Regions from separate parts of the Arthrobacter sp. R4 genome, predicted to be linked through region 1. Evidence: predicted binding sites of a transcription regulator. Region 1 holds the regulator's gene; the other holds the start of a gene.
The links. The regulator Rex, encoded in region 1, represses fermentation and respiration genes when NADH is low (regulators of the CRP and FNR family bind a similar motif). The targets are predictions, from matches to a motif close to CTTGTGAANNNNTTCACAAG.

Region 1 (15,480 bases):
CGGTCCTGCCGGTCCTGTCGACTTTGCCAGACCCCCGGGGCGTTGCGTTTCAACCACAGCCAGTCCTTTGCTTCAAGTCTCGAAAATGGGACGTTGGGGGTTGCCGCGAGAAGTGCCCGGCAGGCGTTCTGGGCCGCCTGCCGGGCACTCCCGGTACCCCGGGACCAGCCGTTAGAGGATGACTGCCGAATCGTCCTCGGCGCTGATATCGGCGTCGACCTCCACCTCGGTGTTGATCGAGTTGTCCTCGGTGAACTCGAGCTCGTTGTCGGCAACAACAATGTTGTCCTCGACGACGGTGGTCTCTGAGTTGTCGTTGAAGGAATCCTTGAGTTCGACCTCCACCTCGGTGGAGGTTTCGTTGAAGGAGTCGTCAATCTCAACATCCGTTTCGGTCTCGTTGAAGGAATCCTCAATCTCGACTTCAGTGGTTTCGGAGTTGTCGGTGTTGAACGAATCCTCCACCTCAACGTCAACGTCAGTGGAGTTGTCCTGGAAGGAGTCCTCGATCTCCACCGAGTTGTCCGTCGAGTGATCCGAGTTGTCGTTGAAGGAATCCTCGACGTCGATTTCAACGTCGGTCTCTGTCGAGTTGTCCGAGTTGTCGTTGTACGAATCGTTGATGGAGTTGTCCGAGTTGTCGTTGAAGGAATCCTCGACATCGACGTCCAGGTCGGTGTTGAAGGAGTCCTCGATGTCCGTCTCCTTGTTGCCGATGTTGACGTCGCCGCCAGCCTTGATGGAGTTGTCGGTCGAGTTATCCGTGGAGTTGTCTGTGTTGTAGGAGTCCTCGATGTTGTTGGAGTCCTCAACGTCGGCGTCATCGCCGGCGGCGATGGCACGGTCGCCGGAAGCCACAACCGAGTCGTTGTCGAACCACTGCTTGACGTCGCCGTCGGCCCAGATGTTCTGGTTGACGGACTGGTCGGTAATGGTGTCGCGGTCATCCACAGTCGACGTGTAGGAGTAGTTGTTGACTACATGATGCAGCTGCTGGACAGCATGTGCATGGTCGTCGTGGTCGTGGTGTCCGCCACCGCCGTGTCCGCCGCTGTGGGGAGGCGGAGGAGTGTGGCCGCCACCGCCACCGCCGCCGCCATGATGGCCGGTTGCCGCGCCGTTGCCGCCGGTGTTGTACTCCCGGTCGAAAGAGGAATGGTTGAGGGTGATGGGAGCGTAGTCCAAAACAACCGGCATGGCCGCATCAACATCTGCAGAGCAGACGTGGCCCAGGCCGGCATCGTCCAGGGCCCGCTCAGGATCCTCCAGGAACTCCTGCGCTGCTTGCGGGTTTCCAAAAAGGCTCATCAGGAATTGGACGAGCTCGTTTGCGAGTGTAGGCATTGGATGGTCCTCAAATCTTCTCTGAGTTGTGGCTGGCCCGGCGTCGATACCGGGCTTGAATCAAACGTACGGTCCCACCCAAAGACCGGGCATCGGGTCACTTCCCCGTACCGCCGTACCCCCTGCTAGGGGATCGGCGGCAGTCCCGTTAGGGGTACTAGGGGCTATTCCCGCTGGGGGTTTTCCGGTCCCAGGGCAAGGCGCAGCCGAACCAACAGGTCGGAGCGGTTTTCGGCGCCGAGCCGGCGGCGCATCCGGGCTATGTGGTGCTCCGCGGTCCTCGGGGAGATGTAAATCGCCTCCCCGATTTCGCGGTAGGTCTTGCCTTCAAGGACCAGCCGTGCCACTTCCTTCTCGCGCTCACTCAGTCCTGAGCCGCCGTCAGGGGGCATGCTGTTGTTGTTCTCGGGGGCGGCAGTGCCGCGCGGCTCCGACGGTCCGGAGGCTCCCGTGCCGGCTGAACTGCCCTGCGGATGAAGGTCCCGGGCGCAGGACAACAACCGCACCATGTCCTTACGCTCGTCTGCCCGGGCAGCGGCGTGCCCGGCAAGCCGAGCACCCTCCCAGGGCATTCCGACGGCGTTCAGCCCGCGCGCCGCTGCTTCCACATCGGCGGCGCGGAAATTTGCCGCCAGGACCGAGACCCAGGCTTTTCCGGCTGCAGCCAGCACCCATGCGAGGTGGCTGTGGTCTGCTGCCCGGGCCAGTGCGGTGGCGTGCGGCGCGAGGTCTGCCGGGCTTTCGTTCAGCAGCGCAGCCTGGACTCCCGCCCAGTGCAACGGCACCGCCCACAGTGGAGGATCGCCAAGGTCATGCAGCAGCGTCCATGCCTCGTCAAGGTAATGCGAGACGCGCCTGGTCTCCCGCAGGCGTGCAGCCGTGATCATCAGTTCTCCCCAAGGCAGGAGGTTGTAGAGGTCCACGGACGTGTGCAGCATGGCCTCCCGTGCCCGTTCCCACGCCAGGACAAGGTCGTGCACTTCGCCGCTGCGGCGTGCAAGCCCCACTTCTAGGGCGGCGCACAGGAATTCATCCCGCGGGACCAGTGGCCAGTGGTTCGCTTTTGAGGCTTCGTTGATGGCCAGCCGGGCATCCTCCGGGTTGTCCTGCTGCATGGCCGACCATGCCTGGAGCAGGAACAGCCTGGGCTTGGCCGCATCGCCACCCTGGCCTGCGGCTGCCGCGGCACGAACGATGGTTTCCGCCAGGTGCGGTTCGCCGCTGTGCAGGGCCACCAGGGCTGCAAGTGCACCGGGCGTATCCGGCAGCGGATTTGTCGCACCGGAGGCGTTCAGCATGTCCGAGGCGTGGATCAGCACCGGCAGCCCCTGATGGGGGTCCCCGGCCAGTGACTCCACAATGCCCTTCGCCGTTTGGGCCTGCGCCACGGCCAAAAGAGTGGGCGACGACGGCGCGGAACCGCTGGGGAACATTGCTTCGGCTCCGGCACGGTTGCCGCAGCCGATCATAGCCACTGCGGCGGCTGGGGCGGATGCACCCACGCGCGATGGGCCCAGCCAGGCGTAGACGTCCGCGCTGCGGCCCAGCATCCCCCGCTGCGCCCATACGGCAGCCGAGACATCTACAGCGAGCCGGAGGTCGGGTGGGTCAGGGCATCCCAGCACGCCGTCGATAATGCGGGCTGCAGTATCCAGGTCCCCGGTGGACGCTGCGGCGTGAGCGCGGCGGGCGGCGGTGGCCAATTCGTCGGCGCCTGCCAGCAACGCCTCGCCGTAGAGTTCCGCCGCCAGGCCTGGATTGTGTTCGAGTGCCTTGTTAGCGGCCTTTTCCAGCTCAGCCGCGACGCGGGGGTCAGCCAGTCCGCCGCGTGCCAGTTCGCGGGCAAAGTCGCCCAGAGGACGGCCTTCGGCAGCGAAGCATCCCACGAGTTCGCGCTGGAGCGCGTGGATCCGGGCAGTGGGTGTCAGCGTCAGGAGCGCGTGCTGAGCCGTGCCTACAACGGTGCCGTCCGGCAGGAGGAGCCCGGAGGCTTCGGCCTTGGCCACGAGGGAATCGAGGCTTTCGACGTCCCCGCCGCCCACCTTCCGCTCCAGCTCCGCCGGCAGCGGCCCGGGAAGGGAAAATCCGACGGACAGTGCCAGGAGGAGTTCCCGGACTGCAGCGTTCTCACCGCGAAGCTGCTGTGCCATGTATTGGGGGCTGCCAGGCGCCAGCGCGTGCGGTTCGGTGCCGACGTGAGGCGTGCCCGTCCCTGCAGGTCCCGCTACGTCCGTGCCGTAGGTCTGAGGCGGCGCAACGTATGCCTCGCTTGCGTGGCCGTGGAGGAGTTCCCTGGCTGACGGCTGCTGATGGGCCACCATGCCTCAGACCGCCGGCTCAGTCGGAATCGGATCTTCCGCGGGCGGGTCCGTCGTTGGATCAGGCATCGGAGCGGGCGGCTCCGTGGACGGGTCCGGCACGGGAGCAGGCGGATCCGTCGTTGGATCCGGCACCGGAGCAGGCGGATCCGTCGTTGGATCCGGCACCGGAGCAGGCGGATCCGTCGTTGGATCAGGCGCCGGAGCAGGCGGATCGGTCGTTGGATCAGGCGCCGGCGGATCGGTGGTCGGGTTGGGAGCCGGGTCCGTGGTGGGGTCAGGATTCGTGGTCGGCGTTGTCCCGGCGGCTGCTCCGGAGCCGCTGGTTCCCTGCGTTGGATCGGACGTCGTAGCGGTTGTTCCATCCGTAACGGAACCTGCGGCCGCGCCTGCCGTTCCACCACTGTCCAGGTTTGGCGTCGATGCGTTGGTGGACGGCTTGCTGGTGGGCGATGCCGCTGCCTCGATCCCCTGCGTGCTTGCGGACTTATCAGTGATCTTCTTGGCGCTGGCCTCAATACCCCTCATCGGAGCCTGTCCGTCGCCCGAGGCATCCGCTGCTCCATCGCCTTGTGCACCGCCGCCCTGGCCACTACCGTCAGGCCTTGACGTACCGGGGTCTGCGGCTGCGGCGCTGGAGTCCTTGGCTGCCTCCTGTGGCGCGAACATCGCCGTCAGGCTTCCCAGCCCCTCGGGGCTTTGCGCAGCAGTGGCGGTCAGGACCGTGAACAGCGCTGCAGCGGCAGCCACGGCCGTGAGCCGCACGGATGGCCGCGGGGAATGCGGCCCGGAATTGGCCGCCGGACCATGGACCCCTGCGTGGGCGCCTGCATGTCCCCTGGCACCGACGCCGGCAGCAGCGGCGGCGGTGCCAGCCAAGGAGCCAAAAGCGGAGCCGGACTTCCGGGACCAGCTGGCACGGCTGCTGTCACCGTGCGGCTCAACGTTTGTCAGACCTGTCAACGTCATGGCCGTCGTCGAGGAAGGATCCGCGCCCACGGCGGTGACTGCCTCGTCGGGTGGAACAGCGGCCGCAGCCGCCGCCTGCCGGGCGCGGACTGCTGCCACCGCAGCTCCCAGGCAAATGGAGGACTTGGGATCGGCGTCCACGGCGATGGGCCGGTCGAGCTGTTCCGAAATCAGCTGCGCCACCAGGGGAATACGCGAGGATCCACCGATCAGCAGCACCGCGGTGAGGTCATCCGCCTCAAGGCCGAGCTCATCGAGGGAACGTTCCAAGGCGTCCACCGTCTGACGGATGGGCTCCTCGATCATGGCCTCCAGCTCGGAGCGGACCAGCCGCACCTGCTGGTGGATGCCGGGCAGGAACACGGAAATACTGGCCGCGCTGTCGGCCGAGAGCGCTTCTTTGGCTTCCACGCACTCACGGCGGAGCCGGGCCAGTGACGCCAGCGAGGCGGGGTCGGCGGGATCAAGGGCAGCTAAAGCCTCCCCGGTGTGCGCCGCGACGTGGCTCAGGACCGCTGCGTCGAAGTCGGCGCCGCCCAGGCCTTCGATCCCCTCAGGCCGGCCCAGGAACTCAAAGCGGTCGGCGTCGGCCTTCCTGAGGAGGGCCGTGTCAAAGGTGCCACCGCCCAGGTCGTAAACGGCGATGGTGCTGCCATCCTCCACCCTGACTTGGGAGGCGTAATGAAGGGCCGCCGCTTCCGGTTCCGTCATCAGCGTGACACCGTGCAGTCCCCGGGCACTAAGGGCTTCCTGGATGATGGCGGTCCGGTGGCCGCCCCAGGCTGCCGGGTGCGACAGGATGATCTGCGACGGAGGCTCGCCCTCGCGTTCCGCGGCCCGGTCAACCACCCAGCCGGCCATGGTGGCGAAGACTTCCTCCGCCGGCAGGGAAAGAGCCCCAACGGCGATCGGGACGTCGTCTCCGATCCGGCGCTTAAATTCCCTGACCACCCGGTCGGGGGAATCCAGCCCCCGCCGCTCGGCGGCCTCCCCCACCAGGATGGGGCCTTCCTCGGGATAGTAGACCACCGACGGCACCGACGTTCCGCGGAGCCCCAGCGGGAGGCTCTCCGGAACAGACGGAGCAATCAGGTCGATACGGGCAATGGCGGCGGCGGTGAAACTGGTCCCGACATCGATGGCGAGAACGTAGCTCATAAGTACCTCGGAAAAAACGCAGCAGGCCGTCCGCGAGCTTCATCACAGACGAGCTTCCACCAAGGTAGCACCACCGATTCAATGGCAAAACCCTTATTGCTACACCGAATTTACTATTGTCAGGCCAGCGCGGGAGCGGTTGGAAGAAACCCCTGTTCAGAGGCCTGAGTAGGAATGCAGCCCATTAAAGAATTGGTTCACGATGGTGAAGTTAAAGATCACGCACAGGTAGCCGACGATCGAGAGCCAGGCTGCGCGGGTCCCGGTCCAGCCGCGGGTGGCCCGGGCATGCAGGTAGCCGGCGTAGACCACCCAGATCACGAAAGTCCACACTTCCTTGGTGTCCCAGCCCCAGAACCGGCCCCAGGCCTTCTCCGCCCAGATGGCCCCGAACATCAGCGTGAACGTCCAGCCGATGAAGGCGATGGCGTTGATCCGGTAGGAGAGATTTTCCAGGCTCAGGGCCGAGGGCACCAGGCGCATGAAGCCAAGCTTGTCCGCGCCGCCGGCAGCTACGGTCTTCTGCCGGTGCGCCTGCACCAACTGGAGGGCTGACATGGCGAACGTGAGGGTAAAAAGGGCCGAGGAAAGCACTGCGATGGAGACGTGGATGATCAGCCAGTAGCTCTGCAGCGCAGGAACCAGGTGGCCCACAGGGGTGAAGTACGCCACGGTGGCGGCCGTGAGCATGATGACGGCCAGGCCCACCACGAAGGTGCCCAGGAACCGCAGGTCGCGGCGGATCAGCACCAGCAGGAACACAGCCACGGCCACGAACGCACCGGTGGTCAGGAACTCGTACATATTGCCCCACGGCACGCGTCCCGCGCCCAGGGCACGGGTGATGACTGCAGCGCCGTGGATCAGCACTCCCAGGATGGTCAGGGCGACGGCGACCCGCGCCGGGGCGCGCCGTTCCGCGGCGTAGCGCATGTCGGCGTCGGCGGTCTGTCCCGCACCGGAGGCACCCCCTGCCTGCCGGGCGGAGGCCGACGTCGGCCGCTCAGCCCGGCCAGCCGGCCCGGCGAGGTGCGAGTCGGTCCTCTCAGCGCCCCTGTCAGCCCCGGCGCCGGCAGTGCCTATTCCTGCGCCAACAGGGACCTTCGGTGCCTGCTCCGCCTGGGCCGCCTTGAGGTCAACGGCGCGCAGCGCCTTGCTGCTCTTCGCCAGGTCCCAGGCGAAGGCGATGAAGGCAACGGTGTACGTGCCTGCAGCGAGCAGCATGAACAGCTCGCTGTACTGGCCCATGGTTTCGTTGATGGCGAAGGGCATTACTGGTCCTTTTTCGGCCCGACGGGGCCAGCTGGGGAGGTGAGCGAATCTGCGCCATTATGGTCCTGGCGGCTGGGAGTTTGCTGGGTGCGGGCGGAGTCGGCCGTGGCGTCCTCCGTAGCTCCAGCGGATGGAAGCTTCCACTCCTCGGCGAGGAGCTTCCTGATGGCCGCGGCTTCAGCGGCCAGCCGGTGGTCTTCGCCGCGGGCAAGGAGGCCATACTCCACCATGGTCCGGCCGTCCTCGTGGGTCCCCGTGCGGACCCAGACCCGGCGGCGGTTGACATAGAGGGAAATGATGAGGCCTGCCACGGCAAGCAGCGCGAAGATGAGGGCGTAGAGCTGGCCGGGATTGTGGTGGATGTCCACGCCCACGTAGCGCTTCACGCCGTCGAAACTGATGCTTCCCTTGCCGTCCGGCAGGGTGTAGCTCATGCCCGGCGCCAGGGTGATGCCGCCGGCGTCCAGGTTGCGGGCGTTCAGCGGCGTCAGGTCCTTGACGTCCAGTTCGAAAACGTTTTGCGGCGCGCCGTCGTCCAGGCCCAGGTCCCCGTAGAACGAGTTCAGGGTCAACTGCGGGTTAATCAGTTCAGGGTCCCCGCTGAACGAGACGCCTTCCTCGGTTTTGAACGCCGTGGGCAGGAAGAAGCCGGCGAAGCCAAGCTGGTCCGGTTTGGCGTCAGGAACCTTGATCACGACCGACGAGTAGTAGTTCTCACCCTGCAGCCTGCCCACTACTGGTCCTTGGAAGGCCACGTTGCCCGCACCGTCACGCACGGTGACCAACGGCGCGTAGCCGTTGCCTGTGAGGTAGATACTGGTACCGCCCAGGGTCACAGGGTCGTTGACCTTCAGGACCTCCTGCTTGGCCGGCGCATCCGGTGTTTCCTTGGTAGTGACATCCGCCGTGAAGTCGATGGGCTGGCCGAACTTGCCCCTGGATTCGCGGTCGAACGTGACGGCGAACTTGTCCAGTTGGATGGAGTACGGCTGCAGTTGGCTGGACTGGAAGTTGGTGCCCGGGGTGAATTGGTCGTAACCAACCAGGGTGTTCACGAAAGTGTCACCCTCTACCAGGATGCGCTGGCCGCTGTAGCCGAACAGGCCGCCGACGGCCACGGACACCAGGACGCCTATCAGCGAGGTGTGGAACACCAGGTTCCCCACCTCTTTCAGGAAGCCGCGCTCGGCCCCCAAAGACGGCCGCGCGCCGTCGTCGTCCCTCACCTCAACGCGGTAGCCGCGGTTCTTCAGCAGCCCGGCGGCGCTGCGGATGGCGTCCGACGCCGGGAGGCCGGCGTCGGCGGGAACCACCAGGGTGCCGTACTCGGGCAGGCGGGAGAGACGTTTGGGGGTCCGCGGCGGCTGGGAGCGCATGGCTTTGTAATGGGCGATGGCGCGTGGGACGACACAGCCGATCAACGAGATGAACAGCAGGATGTAGATGGCTGAGAACCAGGCCGAGGAGTAGACGTCGTAAAGCTGCAGGGTATCCAGCAGCTTGCCGTAATCCGCGTTGTCCTTGATGTACTGCGTCACAATGGACGGGTTGGCAGGACGCTGCGGGAACAGCGAACCGGGCACCGCTGCCACCGCCAGCAGCAGGAGCAGGAACAGCGCCGTTTTCATGCTGGTCAGCTGCGTCCACGCCCAGCGCAGCATCCCCACGGGCCCGAGGACAGGCAGGGCTGCCTCGGCCTTGGCGGCGGCCACGGGGGCCGGGGACTGGGCCGGAGACAACTTGTTTGCTTTCACGCGCTCGCTCATCAGATCGGCAACTTCACATCGGTTTGGAACCAGTACTGGAGTTCGGTGACCCAGGTGCCCCAGACACCGCTGGCCATCAGCAGCCCCAGGACAATCAGGATTCCGCCGCCGGTGCGCTGGATGGCCAGCCGGTGCTTGCGGAAGAAGGACATCACGCCCATGCCGCGGCGAACCGCCAGGGCGATCAGCAGGAACGGGATGCCCAGGCCCAGGCTGTACACAAAGGCCAGGAGGGCACCCTTGGCGGCGGAAGAACCGCCTGACAGGCTCAGGAGCTGCACGGCGGAGTAGGTAGGCCCGATGCACGGGGCCCAACCCAGCCCGAACGTGATCCCCAGCAAGGGCGCACCCCACAGGCCGGCCGGCGGCTTCGCATGGATTTTCGCATCACGCTGGAGCCAGCCGAAACCGCCCATGAACACCACGCCCATGATGATCACCAGGACGCCCAGGAGCTGGGTGATCCATGCGTTCTGCGAGCCCGTGATCAGCGTGCCCAGTTGGCCAAAGGCACCGCCCAACAGCACAAAAATCAGGGAGAACCCGAGGACGAAGAGCCCGATGCCCGCGAGCATCCGGCCGCGTTTCTGCTTTTGCAGGTCCACGCCGCTCAGTCCCGTGACGTAGCCCAGGTACCCCGGCACCAGGGGCAGGACGCAGGGCGAGAGGAAGGAGACCAGGCCGGCCAGCAGCGCCACGGGGATGGCAAGCAGGAGCGAGCCGTTCAGAATGGCTTCGGCGAAGGGGCTGTTCACGGTCCGGATCCGCCGCTACTCTGCCACAGCAGCGGTAATGAGGGCTTTGAGGGTGCCCTTCTGGATTTCGCCCAACACGCGCGAGGCCACTCGGCCCTGCTTGTCCAGGACCAGCGTGGTAGGGACTGCGCCGGGCGGGACCAGCCCGGAGACGGCCAGGAGGACGCCGCCGTTCTTGTCGTCGAAGCTGGGGTAGGTCAGGTTGAATGTTTTGTCGAAGGCCTCGGCGGTGGCTTTTTCATCACGGAGATTGACGCCGAGGAACTGCACGCCCTGCTCCTTGAACTCCTGGTGCAGCTCCTCCAGGATGGGTGCCTCCACGCGGCAAGGTGCGCAGGCCGCAAACCAGAAGTTCAGGACCGTCACCTTGCCCTGGAAGTCGGCGGGGGTCACCGCGGTGCCTGAGAAGAGCGTGCCGTTGATGGCGACGGCGGCCTTGCGGTCGGCTGCGGCGAACTCAGTGACCGAACCGTCCCCGGCAACATAGTTCTTGTTATCGCCTGCTTTGGCCTGCTTGGCCAAGGCATCCTCCTGCGCGCACGCCGACAGGCCCAGGGTCAGGGCGGTCAGGGCCGCGCCACCCGCGGCCAGCACAGCGCGGCGGGACGTTGCCGGGCCGGAAGCGGTCTGGTCGGAGGTGGCGCGGGTGTCCTGGGAACGGAAGGGTGCCACGGTCAGGCCCCCGGGGTGCTGGCGGCACCGGGAAGAAGTGCGGCAGCGGGCTCACTGTACACAACGCGCAGGAGGGAGCCGTCGTCGTCGAACACCAAGGAGGTGATGGACGTCAGCGTGCACTCGCGTTTGCGCGGATCATGCCAGAGGGGACGGCCCTCGGCGCTGAGGCGGGTGGCCCAGATGGGAAGCTGGTGGCTGACCATGATGGCCTCGGGCCCGTCAGATCCGTAGTCGTCACCGGCCAGCTCAATGGCGCGGAGCCTGGCATCCTGGACCGCAGCCCGGACACGGGCCGCCTGCGCCTTGTAGGGCTCTCCCCAGGACGGCCTGAGCGGGTTGACCAAATGCGGCCAGTGCTTGGGCTTGCGGAGCTCGGCCTTGGTGACCTTCATGCCCTCGAAGTAGTTCTCGGCCTCAATGATGCGCTCGTCCGTGTGGATTTCAAGGTGCAGTGCTTCGGCCGTGGGCACTGCTGTCTCCTGGGCCCTGGTCAGCGGAGACGCCGCGAGATAGACAATCCGTGCGCCAAGGGCCGCACGCTCGCTGAAGTGCGCGGCGAGCGTCTGTGCCATTTCCCGCCCCAGCTTTGAGAGGTGGAATTCGGGCAGCCTGCCGTACAGAACGCCGTCGGGATTATGGACCTCGCCGTGGCGGAGCAGATGGACAGTGGCTTGGGGCATGTGTACCAGTTTCTCAAAGATGGCGTGCTATCCGAAATCTTCTACATCCAGTAGAACTGAAGATTCTCAAAAAATGTTCCGGAAGTGGGAACAAAAGATGCAAATGCATGTTTATACTGGATGCAGCAGTTAGTTGAGACTTCAACAAATGAAGCGTCAACCTTTCCCAGTACTACCCGACACTCCCAAGGAGAAACACCATGTCACTTCCCGCAGACGTCACCACCGGCACCTGGACCCTGGACAACTCACACAGCGAAATCGGCTTCACTGTCCGGCACGCAGGCATCAGCAAGGTCCGCGGCCAGTTCAAGGATGCCGCAGCAACCTTGGACCTGGCTGAGAACGTGGCGGACTCCAAGATCAGCGCCACGATCAAGACGGCCAGCTTCGACTCCGGCGACGTAAACCGCGACGGCCACGTCCGCGGCGAGGACTTCTTCGACGTGGAGAAGTTCCCGGAAATCTCCTTCGTTTCCAACGGCCTGGTGGCCAAGGGCAACACCTACGAGCTGACCGGCGACCTGACCATCAAGGGCGTCACCCGCCCGGTGGCCCTGGAAACCGAGTTCAACGGCGTGGCCGTGGACCCGTTCGGTAACACCCGCGCCGGCGTATCCGCTGAGACCACCATCAGCCGCAAGGACTTCGGCCTGACCTGGAACGCCGTGCTGGAAGCCGGCGGCGTGCTGGTCAGCGACAAGGTTGCCATCAACCTGGAGCTCGCGTTCATCGCGCCCGCTGCATAATTTTGCCTGCTGCCGCCCGGCCGCCGGATCCACTGAGTGGTCCAGCTGCCGGGCGGTGGCGTTTAAACCGGCATACCGGCCCAACTAAGTAGCAGCAGATGTCGTTTTGGGCTCCCAAAACGACATCTGCTGCTACCTAGTTGAGGTTGAATGCCGCGGCTGTGAGGGATGCCCTGTGTCCGGCGTTCGTGCCCGTCGGTCTATCCTGTGGAAAACCCCTGCCGTTCCCTGTGATTTCGCCGCAAATCTCCTAGATAACAGGGAACCTGCGGTCTACAGTGAGAGCCATGACCAACCCTAGTGAAGTACCGCAGCCTGAGCAGCCGGGCGCCCAGCCGCCTGCCAGCAACGTTCCTCCCGCCGGTTACCAGCCGCCGCAGGGTTACCAGCCACCACCACAGGGATACCAGGCCCCGGGCCAGGCCTACCAGCAGCCTGCTCAACCCGGCCAGCCCCACAGCCAGCCGGGCCAGCAGGGTGGCTTCCACTTCGAGATGCCGACGGACGGCCCCCGAAACTTTAACGATGTGCTGCCCAAGGGTGGGTTCTCGGGCATGTTCAACGTCACCGGCCTGCCTATCGAGCTCAAGGTGTCCTACTGGATCTGGCTCATCGGCGGCATTTTGGGCGTGTTGGGCGGACTCCTGGGACTATTCGGGGCGCTGGCACTGTTCACGGTTGCACCTGCGGCGGCCATGGTGGTCCTCCTCCTGGTCCTGGTGGCACTGGCCATCGCCGTCGCCCAAATTATCCTCGCCCTGAAGATGAAGGAAGGCCGGGAGTGGGCCCGGCTGGCCCTCACCATCGTGGCCGGCGTCTCGCTGGTCCTCGCCATCATTGGCGGCAGCGTGGGCGATGGGATCGGCAATAACTGGCTCGGCTTCCTGATCAGCGCCGGGGCAACCGTTCTGATGTGGCTGCCCAACTCGCAGGCATGGTTCACCGCAGTCAAGGGCCGCGGCTGACCTGCCGGTTAAGTTGTTTCCCGAAGGCCGCAGCCGGCGTACCCGCCAGGCTGCGGCCTTCCCAGCGCTCCGCGTTCTCACCGACTAAGGCGGAATGAAGCCGGAATACCTCTCCGGAATGACCCTCTACGGAGCCGCCCGGGGGTACGGTGGAAGTAAGCCTTGCTGGGGGTAGGGCCAGTGCACCGATCCCGGCAGCCGATCCGCACTTCGACCTGCAAAGGACCGCTCATGAGTACTCCCCCAGTCCAGCCGCCTAACCCCAACGAACCCGAATCCGGCGGCCAGCCCCCCACTCCGCGCTACGGCGAGAACGCACCGCAGTTTGGCCAGCCCACGCCCCCTGCCCCGCAGTACGGCCAGAACGCGCCGCAGTACGGCCAAAACACCCCACAGTATGGCGAAACGGGCACACCGGCACCCCAGTACGGCCAGAACCCGCCGGCGTATGGTCAGAACCCGCCGCAGGCCCCGGCCTACGGCCAGCAACCGTTTGGCCAGCAGTACGGGCAGTCTCCGTACGCACAGTACCCGTCCGAACAGCCGGCGGCTACGAGCAGCAACGGAGTCCCCCAGCTGGTCAACATTTCCTTCTGGCTCCTGATTGCCTCGGGCATTATTTATGTCATTAGCATGCTGATCGGCGTTGGCCAGCTGGATGACCCGCTGATGCGGAGCACCTTCGAAGATGCCATGCAAAGTGGCGGCGCCGGCGGCGAGATCCCCTACGAGGACATCAAGGGCGTTATTGCCGGCACGCTGGTGGTCTTCGCCATCATCGGAGCCGCGCTCTACGCATTGGTGGCTTTCTTCATCCGCAAGGGCAAGAACTGGGCCCGGATCCTTGGAACCGTATTCGCGGCACTGTCCATCTTTGGGCTCTTCCAGGTGCCGAACATCGGAACACTGGGAACGCTGATGGGCATCGCAGCCATCGTCCTGCTGTACCTGCCGGCAGCGGCCCCGTACTTCCGCAAGCAGCAGCCGTTCGCCAACCCCTATGGCCAGCCGGGAAACCCCTACGGCCGCTAGCCTCACGGTCAACCGGAAGACATGCCGGCGCTGACCAACAATTGAAACCACACCCCAGCGGGCGTGGATCCCGGAGCCGCAGGATTGCTAGGCGGTCTGGCCCGGGGTCTGCGCCCGCTGCGCGTGGTAGGCCAGGATCTGGAGTTCGGTGGCCATATCCACCTTGCGGAGGTTTACGGTGTCGGGCACCTGGAGCATCACAGGCGCAAAGCTCAGGATGCTATGGACGCCGGCGGCGACGACGCGGTCACACACGTCCTGCGCCACTGCGGCGGGCAAGGCCAGAACTACCATGTTGGCGCCCGTCCGCTGCAGCACGGTTTCGAGGTCTGCAACGTCGCTGACCCGAAGCCAGCCCACCTCATTGCCCACCACCATCTGGTCGGCATCAAAGATGGCTACGACATCGAAGCCTCGGGACTCAAAGCCGCCGTACCTGGCGAGCGCCTTGCCCAGGTTACCGGCGCCGACGATGGCCACTTTCCAGTCGTGGGTCAGCCCGAGGGCTGCAGCGATGTGGCGGCTAAGGTACTGGACTTCGTAGCCGACGCCCCGCGTGCCATAGGAGCCCACATGCGAGAGGTCCTTGCGCAACGTGGCGGAACTGACGCCGGACAATTCCGCCAGCGACTCCGAGGATACGCGCTCCACGCCTTCGGCCAGCAAGGTATTAAGCGCGCGAAGGTACAGGGTCAGTCTGGCCACGGCCGCCGGCGGAATCTGCTTGGCAGCGGTTTTGTCGTCCTGTATGCCCGGCGCAACCGACTCGCCTTGGACAGGCTGGGGAGATGAATCCAGTGAAGTCACTATCCCCTCCCTTGCGTCGCGTTGTGACTCCACTCTAGAGCCCTGCGCCTGCTGCCAACAAAGCCTGAACCATGGCCCGGAACCAGCCCTACTCCGCCATGGCGCGCCGCAGGACACGCTCCAGCCGGGCTTCGTCGATCTTCCAGAAATCGCGCTGGATGCCGTCCACCAGCACTACGGGGATTTCCTCGGCATAGCGGTCACGCAACTCGGGCAGTTGGTCCACCGGCTGTTCCGCCCACTCAAGCCCCAAGGAGGCTGTTACCCGCCCGACGGCGTCGCGCGCGTCCGCGCACAGGTGACAGTCGGCTTTGGTGATCAGGACAACCTGCGGTTTTGGCATGGTTTAACCGTATCCCCCTTTAGCGGCGGACAGCGCGGCGCACGGCCACGCGGCAGGAGGGGCCGCATGCATTGACTAGACTCGGGGACATGCCCGAGGAGAAGTACGTCGCAGTTCTCACACAGCCGGCTGCGGTACCGCAGACCGGCGAGGCGGCGTTCTTCGACGTCGATAACACCCTCATGAGGGGCGCCAGCCTTTTTCACGTGGCCCGCAAGATGCACCAGCGCGGAGCGTTCACCTTGGTCCAGGCCGCCGGATTCGCGTGGAAGCAGTTCAAGTTTGTGACGCGCGGCGAGAACATGGATGACGTCCATGCGGTCCGCGACTCTGCCCTCAACCTCGCCGCCGGAATCACTGTTGAGGACGTGAAGGCTCTCGGCGAAGAAGTCTATGACGAGATGATCGCCTCCAGGATCTGGCCGGGAGCCAAAGCCTTGGCCCAACAGCACCTGCGGGTTGGCCGGCGGGTTTGGCTGGTCACGGCCACCCCCATCGAGGTGGCAACGGTCATCGCCACGCGACTCGGGCTAACCGGTGCGCTGGGCACCGTCGGTGAGGTGGCGGACGGGATGTACACCGGACGCCTTGTGGGCGACATCCTGCACGGCTCTGCGAAGGCTGTGGCCGTCCAGGGCATTGCTGAC
Region 2 (15,480 bases), on a different contig from region 1:
GCTGCACGCCACGGGCGGCGGAGAGCAGGCCGAAGCGGTGTTCGCGGCCGGCGACGACGTCGCGGAGGAATTCTTCCCACTGCAGTTTGAAGCCGTTGTCCAGTTCGGCGTTGGCGGGAACTTCCTGCCACTGGTCCCGGAAGGATTCCGTGACAGGCAGGTCCGGGTTCCAGACCGGCTTGGGGGTGTGGGCGCGCTGCTGGGCAACACACTTGTTCAAACCGGCAACCGCGGAGCCGTGTGTGCCGTCAATCTGGAATTCGACCAGTTCGTCACGGTAGACACGAACGGCCCACGAGGAGTTGATCTGGCCGATGACTTCGTCGCCGCCCGGGGTTTCGAGTTCGAAGATGCCGTAGGAGGCGTCGTCCGCGGTGGCCTTGTATTCCTTCCCTGCCTCGTCCCAGCGGGCCGGGATGTGCGTGGCGGTCTTGGCGTTGACACTCTTGACCTTGCCAATAATGCCTTCGAGGACGTAGTTCCAGTGGCAGAACATGTCCGTGGTCATTCCACCGCCGTCTTCCTTGCGGTAGTTCCACGACGGGCGCTGGGCAGCCTGCACATCGCCTTCGAAGACCCAGTAACCGAATTCGCCACGGATGGAGAGGATGCGGCCGAAGAAGCCTTCGTCCACCAGGCGGCGCAGCTTGACTAGGCCGGGCAGGTACAGCTTGTCATGCACGACGCCGGCGGTGACCCCGGCTTCCTTGCCGATGCGCGCCAGTTCGATGGCCTCCTCGAGGGTCTCTGCCGTGGGCTTCTCGGTGAAGATGTGCTTTCCGGCCAGCATGGCTTTCTTCAGGGTGGCCGCGCGGAGGCTGGTCATGGAAGCGTCGAAGACGATGTCCACGGTGGGGTCGTTGATCACGGAATCGAGGTCCGTGGTCCACTCCGCCACTTTGTGCAGTTCCGCGAGTTCGCGGATCTTGGCTTCGTTGCGGCCTACCAGGATCGGTTCGATCTGGACTTTGGTGCCGTCCTCCAGCGTGAAGCCTCCCGCATCACGGATGGGGAGGATGGAACGCAGCAGATGCTGGCGGTAACCCATCCGGCCGGTGATGCCGTTCATGGCGATACGGATCGTCTTTGTTTCGAAGCCCATGTGTCCTCCACGGTGAGTGAGCATTGTTACTCAAGCTGTTTGGGAAAGCGCATTCCCACTGCCACTATTCTGCACCCCGCGACACGGAATTGGCAAGCGCTTTCCGGTAAGTCCCTAAAACTGCCATAATGTGCTCAACGCCATTGGCGACTGAGTCCCGCGCGAAATACCGTCTGAAAAGGAGATCCCGTGGCTGCAAGTACCCTCACCGAGGTGGCCCGGCTGGCTGGGGTCTCACCTGCTACAGCCTCCCGAGTGCTCAACGGTTCGGCCCGGAAACCGGGGCAGGACATCGCCGACCGCGTGCGGCAGGCGGCGGACTCCCTTGGCTACATTCCCAACGCTCAAGCCCAAGGCCTGGCCAAGTCAAGCTCCGGCCTCATCGGACTGATCGTGCACGACATCGCGGATCCCTATTTTGCCGCGATCGCCCGGGGCGTCCAGGAAGCCGCCCGGGAGCAGGGCCGCATGGTCCTGCTCGCTACTACTGCCGGCGCACCCGCGGACGAAAAAGAGGCTGTCGCCGCCTTCGCCGCGCGCCGGGCCGATTCAATCGTGATCGCCGGTTCCCGTTCCTCCCGCGCCGAGGACACCAAAGGCAACGCCGATCTGGCCGCGGAGCTGGACAGGTATTGCCGCAACGGCGGCCAGGTGGCAGTGGTGGGCCACCCGGTAGTAGGGGCCGAGGTGACGGAGGGCTACCACGTGGTGGAAGTGCCCAACGAGGAGCTCGCCGCAAGCCTTGCCTCCGAGCTTGCCGCCTCCCGGCAGGATGACCACTTCGTGATCATCGGCGGCCCGGAAGGACTCTTCACCTCCGATGACCGGATCCGCGGCTTCCAGAAGGGCCTTGCCGACGCAGGCAGGCCTCCGGCGGAGATTCTGCGCAGTTCCTTTAACAGGGCCGGCGGGTACGAAGCCGGGATCACCTTGGCCGAACGGATCAAGGCTGCCGGCCGGGACGGCCAACGGGGCGAAGGGAACGCGAACCAGGGTCCGGCCGCGGGGCTGTGCATCTTCGCCGTCAACGACGTCATGGCAATTGGGGCTGCCGCCGCCCTCCGCAGCAAAGGCCTGCGCGTCCCCCGCGACGCCACCATCGCCGGCTTCGACGACATCGAGACGCTGCGCGATTTCCGTCCGGCCTTGTCCACCGTGCACCTTCCGCTTGAGGACATCGGCAGGATCGCCACACGCAGCGCCGCCGGCTCCGCCGCAGCCGAAGACGCCGCAGAACCGTCTCCGGTGACCGGACGCGTGACGCTTCGCCGCAGCACCGAGATGGCCTCCTGAGGTGGCGACCGCCTCCCTCACTGCTGTCCCTGCCCGCACCGACGGGCCGCGGCCTGCCGTCCTTGTCCTTCCAGGCGGAGGTTACGGCCATCAGGCCGACCATGAGGCTGAGCCGGTTGCCGAGTGGCTTGCCTCGCTGGGGATCCACGCCTATGTGCTCCGTTACCGGGTTGCACCGCACCGCCACCCGGCACCCCTCGAGGATGCCAAAGCTGCGCTGCTGCAGATCCGCGCCGGAGGCATGGGCCTGGCCGTGGACGGCACCCGGGTGGGCGTCCTCGGCTTCTCCGCTGGCGGCCACCTGGCGGCCACGCTGTCAACAGCGGTGGCTACCGGCGATGCAGCGCTCGACCTCCAGGCTGCCGTCCCGGACCTGACAGTGCTGTGCTATCCCGTGGTGTCCTACACGGACGAAGTGCATCAGGGGTGCGTGGACAATTTGCTCGGGACGTCGCCGTCGGAAGCGCTGCTCCGGGAAGTTTCCGCCGATCTCCACGTGACTGCCACTACTCCCCCGGCATTTGTGTGGCACACGGCCGACGACGCGGCGGTGCCGGTCCATCACAGCCTCGCCTACACCGGGTCATTGGTCAGCGCCGGCGTGCCGGCCGAACTGCACGTGTTTCCGCATGGGCGGCACGGCCTCGGACTCGCTCCCGAGGATCCGGGACCGGACCAGTGGACGTCGCTGTGCGCGGCGTGGCTGACGCGGATGGGATGGACTCAGTCCTCGCCCAGGGCGATGTGATTCAGGAAGTCCGCATCATGGCTGACGTTCTCCGCGAGGTCCTCCGCCACGAACTCAAGCATCATGTCCACTGGCCGGCCCGACTCACGCACGGCATCGGCCACTGACTGCCACAGCTGCTTGCGCCCACTCAGGGGTAGCCGCTCCTGCTGCGGCCACCACGAAAAGCAGTGCACGCCGGAAACAAACGGAAGCACCTTGCGCAGGCTCGCCAGGGCGGCCTGGTCGGAGAGTCCGACGGCGGGCTGCCAGTAGGTCCCCACGTTGTCCCGGCCAACGTCCCGGAGCAACTGGATCGTGGACTCGGGCGTGTCCGTGAACGTGCCGCCGTGGTACTCGAAGGCAAGGTCCAGACCCTGGCGGCCGGCGATGTCCGCGATCCGCAGGGTGTCCCGGACGACTTCCGCCCGCAGACCGCCGTCGGATTCGGCCGAGCCGAGTTCGCCCGCCCAGATCCGGACTCTTGGCGCTCCCAGGCGAACGGCCAGTTCCACTGCGGCTTCAAAATCGGTGAAGCTGCCGGCACGGTAATAGGAGCCCAGGGACAGGATCTCCAAGCCTGCGGCCAGGGTAGCTTCGCGGGCTTCGTCTGCGGAGGCGCCATCGCGGATATGCACGTCCGTTCCCCACTCGATTCCGGCCAGGCCGGCCTCGGCCGCTATCCGGGCAACGTCTGCAATGCTGCTGTTCCGCAGCGTCACCGAACATAGGCCAGGGGTGAGCGCTGATCGGTTCCAGTCCGGCAGTTCCGTCTGCTGTCCAAGGGTCATTGGCATTCTTTCCGTTGCGGCGGCCCGATCAACTGCTGGGCCGGGGTGGGATTGCCTCCCAGCGTAGCGGGAATGCGTTTGCCACGTTAATCATTTCGTGGCAGGCCGCGTCGGGCGGACTACCCTGTAGGCATGGAAGACGAGCCGGTTCATGGCCTGACCACGGCACCTGCAGAATGGGCCGAGGTCGAGAGCCTCTTCAGCCTGCCCGGTGAACCGTCGCGCTGCTGGTGCCGGTACTTCGCGCTCACCGGTCCCGAGTACTCCGCGCTGGAACCGGCCGCGCGCAAGGCGCAACTGCGGGAAAAGTTCGACGCCGGGTCCCCCGCCCCCGGTGTGCTCGCCTTCCGGGCGGGGCGGCCGGTGGGCTGGTGCGCGGTTGAACCGCGAACGTGCTACCCGCGGGTGCTCCGTTCCCGGGTCCTGCGGCTCGCGGAAGCATCAGCACCGGCCGATACCGGGGCCGATGCCGTGGCCACTGATCCCGCGCCACGCCACGTGTGGTCCGTGACCTGCTTTGTGGTCGCTCCCGGCCACCGCCGCAGCGGCGTGGCGGATGCCCTGCTGGGCGCCGCCGTCGACCACGCCCGGGTCCATAGTGCTGACGTGGTGGAAGGCTATCCGGTTGACCGCGGCCTCAGGCCCAAGGCGTCGGCTGCCGACCTGTATCACGGCACATTGAACCTGTTCCTGCGCGCAGGGTTCCAGGCGGTCAGCTCCGCCGTCCCGGGGCGGGCCGTGGTGCGCCTGGACCTTCGCGGAGGCCCGGCTAACTGAGCGCCCTGATGGTCCAGCCGGCCTCGTGGGACTCCCCGGGCGCCAGGTGCACCAGGTCCGTCCCTGAATTGAACGCGTCCGGCGGGCAGGTCATGGGCTCCACGGCAAGGCCCAGCCTGTCCTTGCCGCTGGGCTTGTCCGCAGTGTGGACCTGGACCCAGGGCCAGGTTCCGTCCCACTCCAGCTCAACACCGGTTCCCGCCGGATCAAGGACGCGGACAGCTGCGAGGCCATGTTCCCCGCGGATGATCCCTGTGAAGGCGTGGTCGATCTTGATGGTGCCCAGAGGGCGGGGGGTGCGGAAATCGAACTCATGGCCTTCAACCGGATGGATGCCTTCGGGCAGCAGCCGGTCAGCAGACACAGCCAGGAACTCCCGGGCGGGAAGCTCCATGGTCCAGTGGTCCAGCGGCGAGGTGCCGGCCACGAGGTAGGGGTGGGGGCACAATCCGTAGGGCGCGGTTTGGGTGCCGGTGTTCCGCGTCCGGACCATGGAATGGAGGCCGTCATCAGAGAGCCGGTAGGTGACGCAGACTTCAAGGCCGGACGGATACGCGGCACTGGCCTGGACGTTGCCGGCGAGCGTGATGGCATCCGTCGAGTGCTCCAGCACGTCCCAGTCCGCTCCGGTCAGCAGGCCGTGGAGTGCCGTACCGCGCTCCGGTTCGTTGATGTCGGCCCGGAAGGAGCGGTCACCGTAGCTGTAGGTGCCATCGGCGAGGCGGTTGGGCCAGGGGGCGCAAATGACGCCCCGGTAGTCGGGAATCCCGCCGTCGGGCCCAAAGGTAACCACCAGGTGCCGACCCTGGTACTGAAGTTCACGCAACGCGCCGCCGCGGGCCGTGACGATGGCCGAGTAGGACCCGAAGGCGATGCTGTGTTCCGTACCCGACATGATGGATCCTCTGCGTTCCAGCTGGTTGTTAGCGCTAACTAGCCTATTGTATCCATGTTCGTTCTCGCCTCCTGTTACGTCACAGTGAGGATCCGGCTCGCTAAAGTTGCAGGATGGTGAACCGCGAGGTGCTGGCCACTATCAGTGCGGCCTTGGAAGAGCAGGCCGACGCCGAACGCGGGGCGGGCGCGCAGGCCTATATGAAATCGTCCATCCCATCGCTGGGCGTCAGGGTGCCGGAGGTCAGGCGCCTGACAAAGGCCGCAGCCGCTGCCCACCCCTTCGAATCCCCCGAGCAGCTTCGAGCGACGGTGCTTGAGCTCTGGCGCGACGCCAAGGTGCGGGAGGAACGCTACGCGGCCATAGACCTCACCGGTGTGAAGATGGCAGCCAAGGACCTGGCGATGCTCCCTGTGTATGAGGAAATCATCCGGACCGGCGCCTGGTGGGACTTTGTGGACGGCGTGTCGGACCGGATCTGCGCCCTGCTCCAAGCACACCGGCCGGCCATGACTGAGATCCTGCTTGGCTGGAGCCGGGACGAAGACCTCTGGATCAGGCGGGCCTCCATCACCGCCCAGCTCAAGGCCAAGGCCCACACTGACCGCAGGCTACTCAGGAACGTCATTGAAGCCAATCTCGCGGATCGAGAGTTCTTCATCCGCAAGGCCATTGGCTGGGCACTGCGCGAGTTTGGCAAAACCGATCCGGAATGGGTCCGGACTTTCGTCGCCGAGCACGACGAACGCCTTAGTCCGCTGTCCCGCCGGGAAGCGATCAGGAATCTCCCGTCAGATGACGGGGCGTGAGGTAACCGGCTGGTCCGACTTGCTGAAGAGCTGTTTGGTGCGAGGGTCCAGGAAAATCAGGTAGAGCGCGAACATCAGGGCGATAACGGCGGCAGCGTTGCGCGCCAGGGCGAGCGCAAGGCCGAGGTCCTCCGTCTGCAGGTACGGAAAGACTTCCAGCTGGTCCGAGATCGCATAGACCATAAAGAAGGACACGATGAAGTAGAGGGCCTTGACCTGCCAGTCGTCCCGGATGCCTGTAACTGCGAACAACGGGATCAGCCAGACCACATACCAGGACTGGATCATGGGGGCCAGCAGGACGATGGCGGCAAATGCCAACGTCAGCCGGCGCATGAGGCGGTCGTGGTCTCCCTTGAAGATCTGCCAGGCGACGATGCCCACGGCCAGCAGCTTCCCGGCGTCGTACACCCATTTGGCAAGCCCCCAGCCGTCGAGGCTGAACGCGTTGGCGATGGAAGCGACCACCAGGCCCATCAGCCCGATAGGCGCGTACCAGATCCAAATGCTGCCGGGAGCCGAGAGGCCATTAATCCAGCCAAAACCGAAGCCGTTGACCCTGCTCATGGCAAAAAGAATCCCCACGCTCAGGCCGGCAGTGAGTGCCCAGTACAGGAATTTCCGCGGCCAGCTGGCGTCCTTGCCGGCCCAGAGCAGGCCGATGAAGGGCAGGAAGACGATGGTGATCGGCTTGACCGAGATGGACAGCGTGACCAGCACGATGCCCAGCACCACACGCCGGGTGGCGCAGTAGTACAGGCCAGCTAGGGCCAGCCCGATCATCAGGGCGTCGTTGTGCACGCTGGCAATGAAGTTGGTGAGGAACAGTGGATTGGCTGCCGTGAGCCAGAGGGCCCGGTGCGGGTTGACACCATGGAGGTCCGCCAGCTTGGGCACGTAGATGATGCACAGCACGATGCCCACCAGAGCAGCCAGCCGGAACAGCATCACGCTGGCCTCCGGGTGCACGTTGGTGGACCAGACCACAAACTGCTCAATCCACAGGAACAGCTGGCCATATGGAACCGGGGCCTCGGTCCACATCTTGTCGGCGCCGAGCTGGAAATAGTTGGACAGCGCGGAAATGCCGTTTTCGTAGGGATTGAAGCCTTCCACCATCAGCCTGCCCTGGCCGATGTAGGCGTACACATCCCGGCTGAACAACGGCACTGTGAACATCATCGGCAGGCCCCAAAGCACCACCGCCTGAAGGGTGGCTTTGCGCGCCGCCAGGCCCCAGATCCGGACGCGTTGGCCCAGCCTGAGCCAGGCGCGGACCAGGAGCATGCCGCCGACGGCCAGGAGGATGATGGACAGCGCAACACCGATGGCCTCGGTCCGCATCCAGATGAAGAGCGGCATCCGCCGCAACTCCGAGACGGGCGCAAGCCAACCGACTCCCAGGGAACCGACCATCATCAACACTGAACCGATAAAGCCGGCGATCAGCGGGGACCGTGCGTTGTCGACCTCGGCCTCTGGCAGCTTGAGGATCGTGGCGGCCTTCTCCCCCGCTGCAGGCACAGGCCCCGTCATCTCAGGATTGTCCAATCTGTTGCATTCCACGCTTCCGCCCTGCGGGCCTCACCGGACCGGCCGGGGCATAGTACAACGACGGAAAATTCACCGCCGCGTTTCCGAAATCCTAGCATCGGACGGCCCGGACAGAGCTAAACGGTAGGCTTGTCAAGTGCCTATATCTAATGAACGCATCGTCTGGATCGACTGCGAAATGACCGGCCTGGACATCAAGAACGACGCCCTGATCGAGGTGGCGGCCTTGGTGACGGACTCGGAACTGAACATCCTGGGCGACGGAGTGGACGTGGTGATCAAGCCGGAGGATTCCGCGCTGGCCCAGATGAATGATTTCGTCCGCGACATGCATACGCGCTCGGGGCTGCTGACGGAACTGCCGCACGGCAAGACCATGGCCGAGGCCGAGGCCGCCGTCATGGAATACATCGAAAAGTGGGTCCCGGACCCCCGTAAGGCGCCGTTGGGCGGCAACTCGGTGGGCACAGACCGTGTGTTCCTGTCCCGGGACATGCCCTCAGTGGTGGAACACCTGCACTACCGCGTGATCGATGTCAGCACTATCAAGGAACTCTCACGCCGATGGTTTGCGCGAGCCTATTTCCAATCCCCCGCCAAAAAGGGCGGTCACCGCGCCCTCGGTGACATCAAGGACTCCATCGACGAACTCCGTTACTACCGGGAAGCCGTGTTCGTCCCGGCGCCAGGCCCGGACAGCGCAACGGCCCAGGCCATCTCCAAACGGATAGCCGCCGGCGCGGAAACCACCGCCGCTGATGCAGACCCAGCGGTCCCAGGGACGTAATCTGCACCACGTTTGCTTCGAATTTTGGCCAAAAACGGGAAAAGTGGCAAAAGCACACGCGAACAGCAGGTAAGCTATTTGAGTTGCCTTTCCAGAGAGCCGGTCGCCCGGTAGACCTGCAAGGCACATGGTGGGCTTAGCTCAGTTGGCAGAGCGCCTGGTTGTGGTCCAGGAGGTCGCGGGTTCAACCCCCGTAGCTCACCCGCACAGGATGGTTCTAGCAGCCGTTCGAGAAGGAGGCCGCACCGGATATCCGGTGCGGCCTCCTTTGTTTTGCATCCTTGTTTTACGCACAACGGCCGGCCATGCGCCGCATCCCGAAGGACCCGTCTGACATGACAGTTATGCCAATCACCATTTGGGGGGAACCGGTCCTGCACCGCCGGGCTTCCGAGGTGGAAGTGTTCGACGACGAGCTCAGGACCCTGATTGCGGACATGTTCGAAACAAACGACGCCGCAAACGGCGTCGGACTCGCGGCGCCGCAGGTTGGGGTCGGCAAGCGGATATTTGTCTACAAATACGCCAACGATGACGGCGCACCTCCCGCAGGCGTATTGGTCAACCCTGTCCTGACCCTGTCCAAAATCTCCGGTGCCCTTCCCGATCCCGATGAGGAAGAGGAGGGCTGCCTGTCTTTTCCGGGCGGACAGTACCCTTTGAAGCGTGCCGAGTGGGCCAGAGTGCGCGGCTTCGACGGCTATGGGCAGCCGGTTGAATTTGAGGCCACAGGGTGGTTCGCGAGGGTAATCCAGCACGAGTACGACCACCTGGACGGAAAACTTTACGTCAACCGGCTGATCGACCGCTATGCACGCAAGGCGATGAAGCAGGCCAAGAAGAGCGGTTGGGGCGTTCCGGGCCTAACCTGGATGCCCGGCGTCGACCCGGATCCTTTCGGCCACTAGTCGACGAGTCGGACGTCAGCCCGCAGTAACAGTCAGCTGCTGTGGGCAGCTGTCCAGGACCCTCTTCATGGCGTCCTTCTCCGGCTGCGTCACCCAAAGCCCGTAGGCGGCCTTCACCGAGATCTGCCTTGCAACATAATGGCAGCGGAAGGCCTTGTTCTTGGGCAACCAGGTGGCGGCGTCACCTGCACTCTTCTGCTGGTTGGCTGGCCCGTCCGCGGCGATAAGGTTCAGGGGGTCGTTGGCCAGGCTCTGGCGCTGCTGCGGTGTCAGGCGCTGCGCGCCCTTTTGCCAGGCGTCGCCCAGGGCCACCACGTGATCGATCTGGACCGCCTTGCTGCTCTCCGAGCCTCGCCGGAAGTCCACGGGAAGTCCTGTGTAAGGCTCGTGGAAATGGCCGGCCGCCACTCGGCATTTTGAGCCTTCGGTGAAGACCACGCCCGCGAGGTCACGGCGAAGGACGTCGTTGCGGGTGTCGCAGCCATTCCGGTCCAGGTCCTGCCACGCCTGCCCGAAGGCTTCGCGCTCATAGTTGTCGTTAGGTGCACGCCCCTTGACCGGCAGCCCGTCGAGGGCTTCACGGGCACTCCCCCGCGGCACAGCATGCACCGGGACCACCGGTTTCATAAAGCCCGGATCGAAAACCGGCGCCTCCGTAGGTCCTGCAATGGCCGGTTCCGCCGCCGCGAACTGGCCGGCAGTGAAGAACCACACCACCGACGCTACAGCGGATACTCCCAGGAGAATGACCAGGGCCCATGCCTGCCGCGAGCGGTGGCGTGCCCGTCGGTACGCAGACCAGCTGACGGTCACGGGCAACCTGCCCTTCCGGAAACGTAATGCACCAGAAGAGCCTAGGACACTCCTCGGACAACGTGGCCGATATCCACAGTGTTGGGGAGGAGTGGGAAGCCGGGAAAGAGCTTCCTATTGTTCCCGGGTCACCCTCCGGAGATCTTCGGCGGCAACCTGGAGCAGCTCTTCGAGTTGGCGCACGCGCTCTTCGCTGATATCTCCGGCCTTGTAGCCCGCCTGGGCCTCCTCCAGGAGGCGGATGGCCCGTTTGTGGTTGGCCTTGGCTACATCCAGGGCGTGTTCGAGCGTGGTCTCGTGGAGAGTTTCGTTATTCATGCCACCAGTGTGGTCCCGTTTCCCGGCTGATTCCAGAGAACCAGCCGGGAAATTGCCTCAGAGGAGGGAATCAGACGGCGATGGCCGCCAGCGCCGCGGCAGGTTCCTTGGCGGGGAACGACGGCGGGTTGACCCCTGCCATCTCTTCCATGACCCGGACCACCTGGCAGGAGTAGCCGAATTCGTTGTCGTACCAGACGTAGAGGATGACGTTCTTGTCGTTGGAGATCGTTGCCAGGCCGTCCACGATGCCCGCACGGCGGGATCCGACGAAGTCGGTGGACACAACCTCGGGGGAATCGATGTAGTCGATCTGCTTGCGCAGGTCCGAATGCAGGGACATCTGGCGCAGGTAGTTGTTCACCTCATCCTTGGTGGTGCCGTTTTCAAGGCTCAGGTTCAGGATGGCGAGGGAGACGTCGGGGGTGGGGACGCGGATGGAGCTGCCGGAAAGCTTGCCCTGAAGTTCGGGCAGCGCCTTCGCCACAGCAGTGGCCGCACCGGTTTCGGTGATGACCATGTTCAGCGCGGCGGAGCGGCCGCGGCGGTCGCCCTTGTGGAAGTTGTCGATCAGGTTCTGGTCGTTAGTGAAGGAGTGGACGGTTTCCACGTGGCCGTGGATCACGCCGAACTTGTCGTTGATGGCCTTCAGGACCGGGGTGATGGCGTTGGTGGTGCAGGACGCCGCGGAGACGATCTGGTCAGTATCCTCGATGCTGCCGTGGTTAATGCCGTGCACGATGTTCTTGAGCGCGCCCTTACCCGGTGCGGTCAGGAGAACACGCGAAGCACCCTTGCTCTGAAGGTGCTGTGACAGGCCTTCGGCGTCGCGCCAGCGTCCCGTGTTGTCCACCACCAGGGCGTCGTGGATGCCGTAGGACGTGTAATCGATCGTGGCGGGGTTGTCCGAGTAGATGACCTGGACCTGGACACCGTTCGCGGTGATGGTGTTCGCTTCCTCGTCCACGCGGATGGTGCCTTCGAAGGACCCATGGACCGAATCGCGGCGCAGCAGGCTGGCGCGCTTGGAGAGATCCTTGTCCGATCCACGGCGCACCACGATGGCGCGCAGGCGAAGGCCGTGGCCGCCACCAGCCTTTTCGATCAGGAGGCGGGCCAGGAGCCGGCCAATCCGGCCGAAGCCATAGAGCACAACGTCAGTGCTGGTGCGGTCGTCGGCGCCGCGTTTGCCCACTACCTCGGCCAGTTCGGCGCGCAGGAACTCTTCCAGCGTGGCGCCGTCGCCCTCGGCCTTGAACTTCTGGTTCAGGCGGGCAATGTCGATCGCGGCCGCGCCCAGTTCCAGGCCGGCGAGGGTGTTCAGCAGCGGGGCTGTTTCTTCCAGAAGCAGCTCATCCTTGCTCATACGGCGGGCGAACCGGTGCGCCTTCAGGATGTTCATGGTGGACTTGTTAATCAGGCTGCGGCCGTGGATGGAAGTCACCACGTTGTTTTCACGGTACAGCCGGCCGATCACCGGAATCATGGCCTCGGCGAGGGCCTCCCGGCCCATCCACGTATCAAGACAAGAATCTGACGTCTGGCTCACAGAACTACCTTCCTTGGGTCAACCACATACGTCCTCGTACGCGGAGGGCGGCCGCCGGAGGTGTTCCGGGGCGCAAGCGTCGGCGGGGATTCGGTCCACCCCGGACACCTTGGAGAAGCGCAAAGAAAAACCACCGGCTGCGAACGCAGACCCGGTGGCAGAACTTCTACGTTCGCTCTCTATTCTAGGCGGGAGGGGCGCCCTGGACTGCCCCGTCCGGCGTGAAGTCACTCACATGACTTGAGCTGACGTTGTGTGGATGGGTTGACCGATACGCCGGGTTCTGTGCTCCCGTGCCGTTACCAGCGCGGGAGTAGCGGCCATCCATCTACGGACGCCGTTGCCGACGCCCTCCAGCGGCCTACCCGGACACTCGGGCGGGCAGCCCTCAAACGTGTCCTGTCTGGCCTTGCTCCGGGTGGGGTTTACCTAGCCTTCCCGGTCACCCGGGAAGCTGGTGGTCTCTTACACCACCGTTTCACCCTTACCTGTTTCGTGCCGCTTTCAAACCGGCGCGACACAGGCGGTCTGTTCTCTGTGGCACTGGCCTGCGGGTTACCCCGAGTGGGCGTTACCCACCACCCTGCCCTGCGGAGCCCGGACGTTCCTCGAGCCACTTGCGTGACGCGCGGCCGCCTGGTCAACCCATCCGGCACCCAGTCTACCGGGCAAGGGGGCGCCGAAGTCGCCGGTAAGATCGTACGGTGCTGATTCTGCTTCCCCCCTCCGAAGGCAAGACCCCCGCAGCCCGGGGAACCGCCGTCGACTGGCCTTCCCTCAGCTTCCCGGCACTGAACACCTACCGGGCCAAAGTCCTGGATGCCCTGGGAACGGTGAGTGCACACGAGGACGCCCTCGCGCTGCTGGGCGTCGGGGCATCGCTGCGGGACGACGTCGAACGGAACACCCGGCTGCACGCCGAACCGGCGGCGCCTGCCCACCAGATCTACTCGGGGGTTTTGTACGACGCCCTGGGCTACAAAACGCTGACGCCCGCGCAGCGCCGGAAGGCCGACGAGGCGGTGCTGGTGGTATCCGCGCTGTGGGGTGCCATCCGCTTTGCCGACCGCGTGCCCGCCTACCGGCTGTCGATGGGGACCGCACTGCCCGACGTCGGCCGCCTCGCCTCGTTCTGGAAGCCGCAACTGTCGGAGGCCCTCACGGAGGCTGCGGCCGGTCAGCTGCTGGTGGACTGCCGCTCAAGCACGTACGCCGCGGCGTGGGCACCTCCGCCGGCGCAGACCGTCGCCGTCAACGTTTTCACTGAAGTGGATGGCGTGCGCAAGGTGGTGAGCCACTTTGCGAAGCACACGCGCGGCGAACTGGCCCGGCACTTGCTGGTCCGCCGCGGCAACGCCCCGCAGACCCCGGCGCAGCTCCTGAAGGCGGCGCGCGAAAAGTGGGACGCGGAGCTGGTTGACGGTTCAGCCCGTAAGCCGCACGCGTTGAACATCATCCTGGGTTAGTTGGTCGGGCTGGCCGTGTTCCACTCGGCGGAGCGCACCAGGATGGCACCGGAGTCCGGACAAAAGACGATGTCGTCCTCGGCGGCGGCCTTGATCTCGGCGAGGTCGCCGGGGCTGAGCTTCATTCCGGAAGCCTCGGACGTTCCATGGAACAACCGTGCGGCGCCCACTCCTCGCTTGGCCAGCGTCTTTTCGTAGAGGGCCAGCATCCCGGCGTCCAGTCCGGCGGCGAACTCAGCGCGTTGGCGTTTGACCTCCGCTGCTTCGGCATCCACTTCAGCCAGGGCTTTGTCCAGTTCGGCGCGGATGCCGCCGAATGAGCCCTGGATGTTGTCCACGATCAGCTGCTGGGCCGCCTGCCTGGCGCGGAGCGAATCCAGCCGCTCCATGACTTCGAGTTCCACGTCCTCAAGGTCTGAGCGGCGCCTGTTCAGCGACGCGATGTCCTTCTGCAGGGCCACGAGGTCCTTGGAAAGCCCCGTTCCGCTGTTGAGCCGGGCCTCGTCGCGTTCAATGCGGGCGGTGACCTGTTCGACGTCGGACTCTGCCCGCTTCAGCTCAGCCTCGGCGTCGTGCACGGCCATCTTGGCGGCACCCAGCTCACCGTTGGCGACCGACAGCGCCGACTGGAGATCCGTGATCCGGGGGTCGGTGTCCAGGGCACGGCGCCGGTTGGCGAGCGACTTCAGCTTGGCGTCCAGTCCCTGCAATTCGAGCAACTTCAACTGTTCCGCCGGTGCTGCCTTGGCCACTGTTACCTCCGCTTGATCCCACCGGCCGGAGCCGGGCACCGAACCGGCGCTCTATAGACTCTAGCGCCTGGCCTGCTCCCCTGCCTCGCTTCGCTCGCCCGGGCCCCTTCGCACTCCAGGCTTAGCCCGGAGTCAGGATGAAGTCCCATGGATCACTGTTGGTGGTGCTCACCTGGATCTCCACATCGTGGCCCTGGTCGGCGAGCACGTTACCCAGCGCAGATGCTGCGGCCGGCAACCACAGCCACTCACTGGCGAAGTGGGAGACGTCAATCAGGTAGGGCCGGCCATTCACGGCGTCTTCGCGGGCCTCAGATGCCGGATGGTGCCGAAGGTCAGCGGTGACGAAGACGTCCGCATTGCTGGCGCGCACCTCGTCGAACAGCGAATCGCCGGCCCCGCCGCACACCGCGATGCGGCGCACCAGGCCATCCTTGTCACCTGAGACCCGCACTCCCCCGGCCACGGACGGCAGGATGCCAAAAACCCGTGCGGCGAAGTCTCCGAGGCTCATTACCTCCGCCAGGTGACCCACGCGGCCGATGCCCTCCTCGGGAAGGCCGTTGCTTGCGAGGGTCAGGGGCGATACATCCTCCAGTCCCAGTGCGTCTGCCAGGACATCAGAAACACCGCCGACGGCGGAATCACCGTTGGTATGGACGGTCAGCAGTGCGGTTCCAGACTCGATCAGCCGGTGGATTGCCTTGCCTTTGGCCGTGGTGGCGGCCACCGAGGTGACGCCTTTCAAAAGCAGCGGATGGTGGGTGATGAGCAGCTCGGCTCCCCATTCCACGGCTTCCTCAATGACTTCCAGCGTGGGATCGACGGCGAACATCACCCGCGTGACCGGCGAGGACGGCCGTCCGGCCACCAGGCCCACTTCGTCCCAGCTCTCGGCCAGGGATTCGGGCCACAGTTCCTCTACCGCCAGCAACACCT

Region 2: a site for Rex is predicted at 12,542-12,561, ahead of ACLKOZ_RS05850 (glyceraldehyde-3-phosphate dehydrogenase). Genes of this name have one in related genera too.

What each region holds. Positions count from the first base shown of each region.
Region 1 is NZ_JBLWIJ010000031.1:424-15,903, reverse strand. It holds gene ACLKOZ_RS17755 (IniB N-terminal domain-containing protein) at 172-1,344, opposite strand; gene ACLKOZ_RS17750 (LuxR C-terminal-related transcriptional regulator) at 1,509-3,494, opposite strand; gene ACLKOZ_RS17745 (Hsp70 family protein) at 3,669-5,789, opposite strand; gene ccsB (c-type cytochrome biogenesis protein CcsB) at 5,946-7,061, opposite strand; gene resB (cytochrome c biogenesis protein ResB) at 7,061-8,827, opposite strand; gene ACLKOZ_RS17730 (cytochrome c biogenesis CcdA family protein) at 8,827-9,582, opposite strand; gene ACLKOZ_RS17725 (TlpA family protein disulfide reductase) at 9,598-10,176, opposite strand; gene ACLKOZ_RS17720 (histidine phosphatase family protein) at 10,257-10,937, opposite strand; gene ACLKOZ_RS17715 (YceI family protein) at 11,138-11,686, shown strand; gene ACLKOZ_RS17710 (hypothetical protein) at 11,974-12,651, shown strand; gene ACLKOZ_RS17705 (hypothetical protein) at 12,883-13,683, shown strand; gene ACLKOZ_RS17700 (redox-sensing transcriptional repressor Rex) at 13,771-14,490, opposite strand; gene ACLKOZ_RS17695 (glutaredoxin family protein) at 14,579-14,833, opposite strand; gene ACLKOZ_RS17690 (HAD family hydrolase) at 14,923-15,480, shown strand, end outside.
Region 2 is NZ_JBLWIJ010000010.1:6,005-21,484, reverse strand. It holds gene ACLKOZ_RS05915 (Gfo/Idh/MocA family protein) at 1-1,102, opposite strand, end outside; gene ACLKOZ_RS05910 (LacI family DNA-binding transcriptional regulator) at 1,292-2,395, shown strand; gene ACLKOZ_RS05905 (alpha/beta hydrolase) at 2,397-3,143, shown strand; gene ACLKOZ_RS05900 (sugar phosphate isomerase/epimerase family protein) at 3,119-3,913, opposite strand; gene ACLKOZ_RS05895 (N-acetyltransferase family protein) at 4,046-4,690, shown strand; gene ACLKOZ_RS05890 (aldose 1-epimerase family protein) at 4,683-5,585, opposite strand; gene ACLKOZ_RS05885 (DNA alkylation repair protein) at 5,699-6,394, shown strand; gene mptB (polyprenol phosphomannose-dependent alpha 1,6 mannosyltransferase MptB) at 6,377-7,930, opposite strand; gene orn (oligoribonuclease) at 8,085-8,735, shown strand; tRNA gene ACLKOZ_RS05870 (tRNA-His) at 8,866-8,938, shown strand; gene def (peptide deformylase) at 9,071-9,643, shown strand; gene ACLKOZ_RS05860 (HNH endonuclease family protein) at 9,659-10,456, opposite strand; gene ACLKOZ_RS05855 (hypothetical protein) at 10,571-10,774, opposite strand; gene ACLKOZ_RS05850 (glyceraldehyde-3-phosphate dehydrogenase) at 10,845-12,323, opposite strand; RNA gene rnpB (RNase P RNA component class A) at 12,580-12,971, opposite strand; gene ACLKOZ_RS05840 (YaaA family protein) at 13,028-13,789, shown strand; gene ACLKOZ_RS05835 (zinc ribbon domain-containing protein) at 13,786-14,541, opposite strand; gene ACLKOZ_RS05830 (Nif3-like dinuclear metal center hexameric protein) at 14,663-15,480, opposite strand, start outside.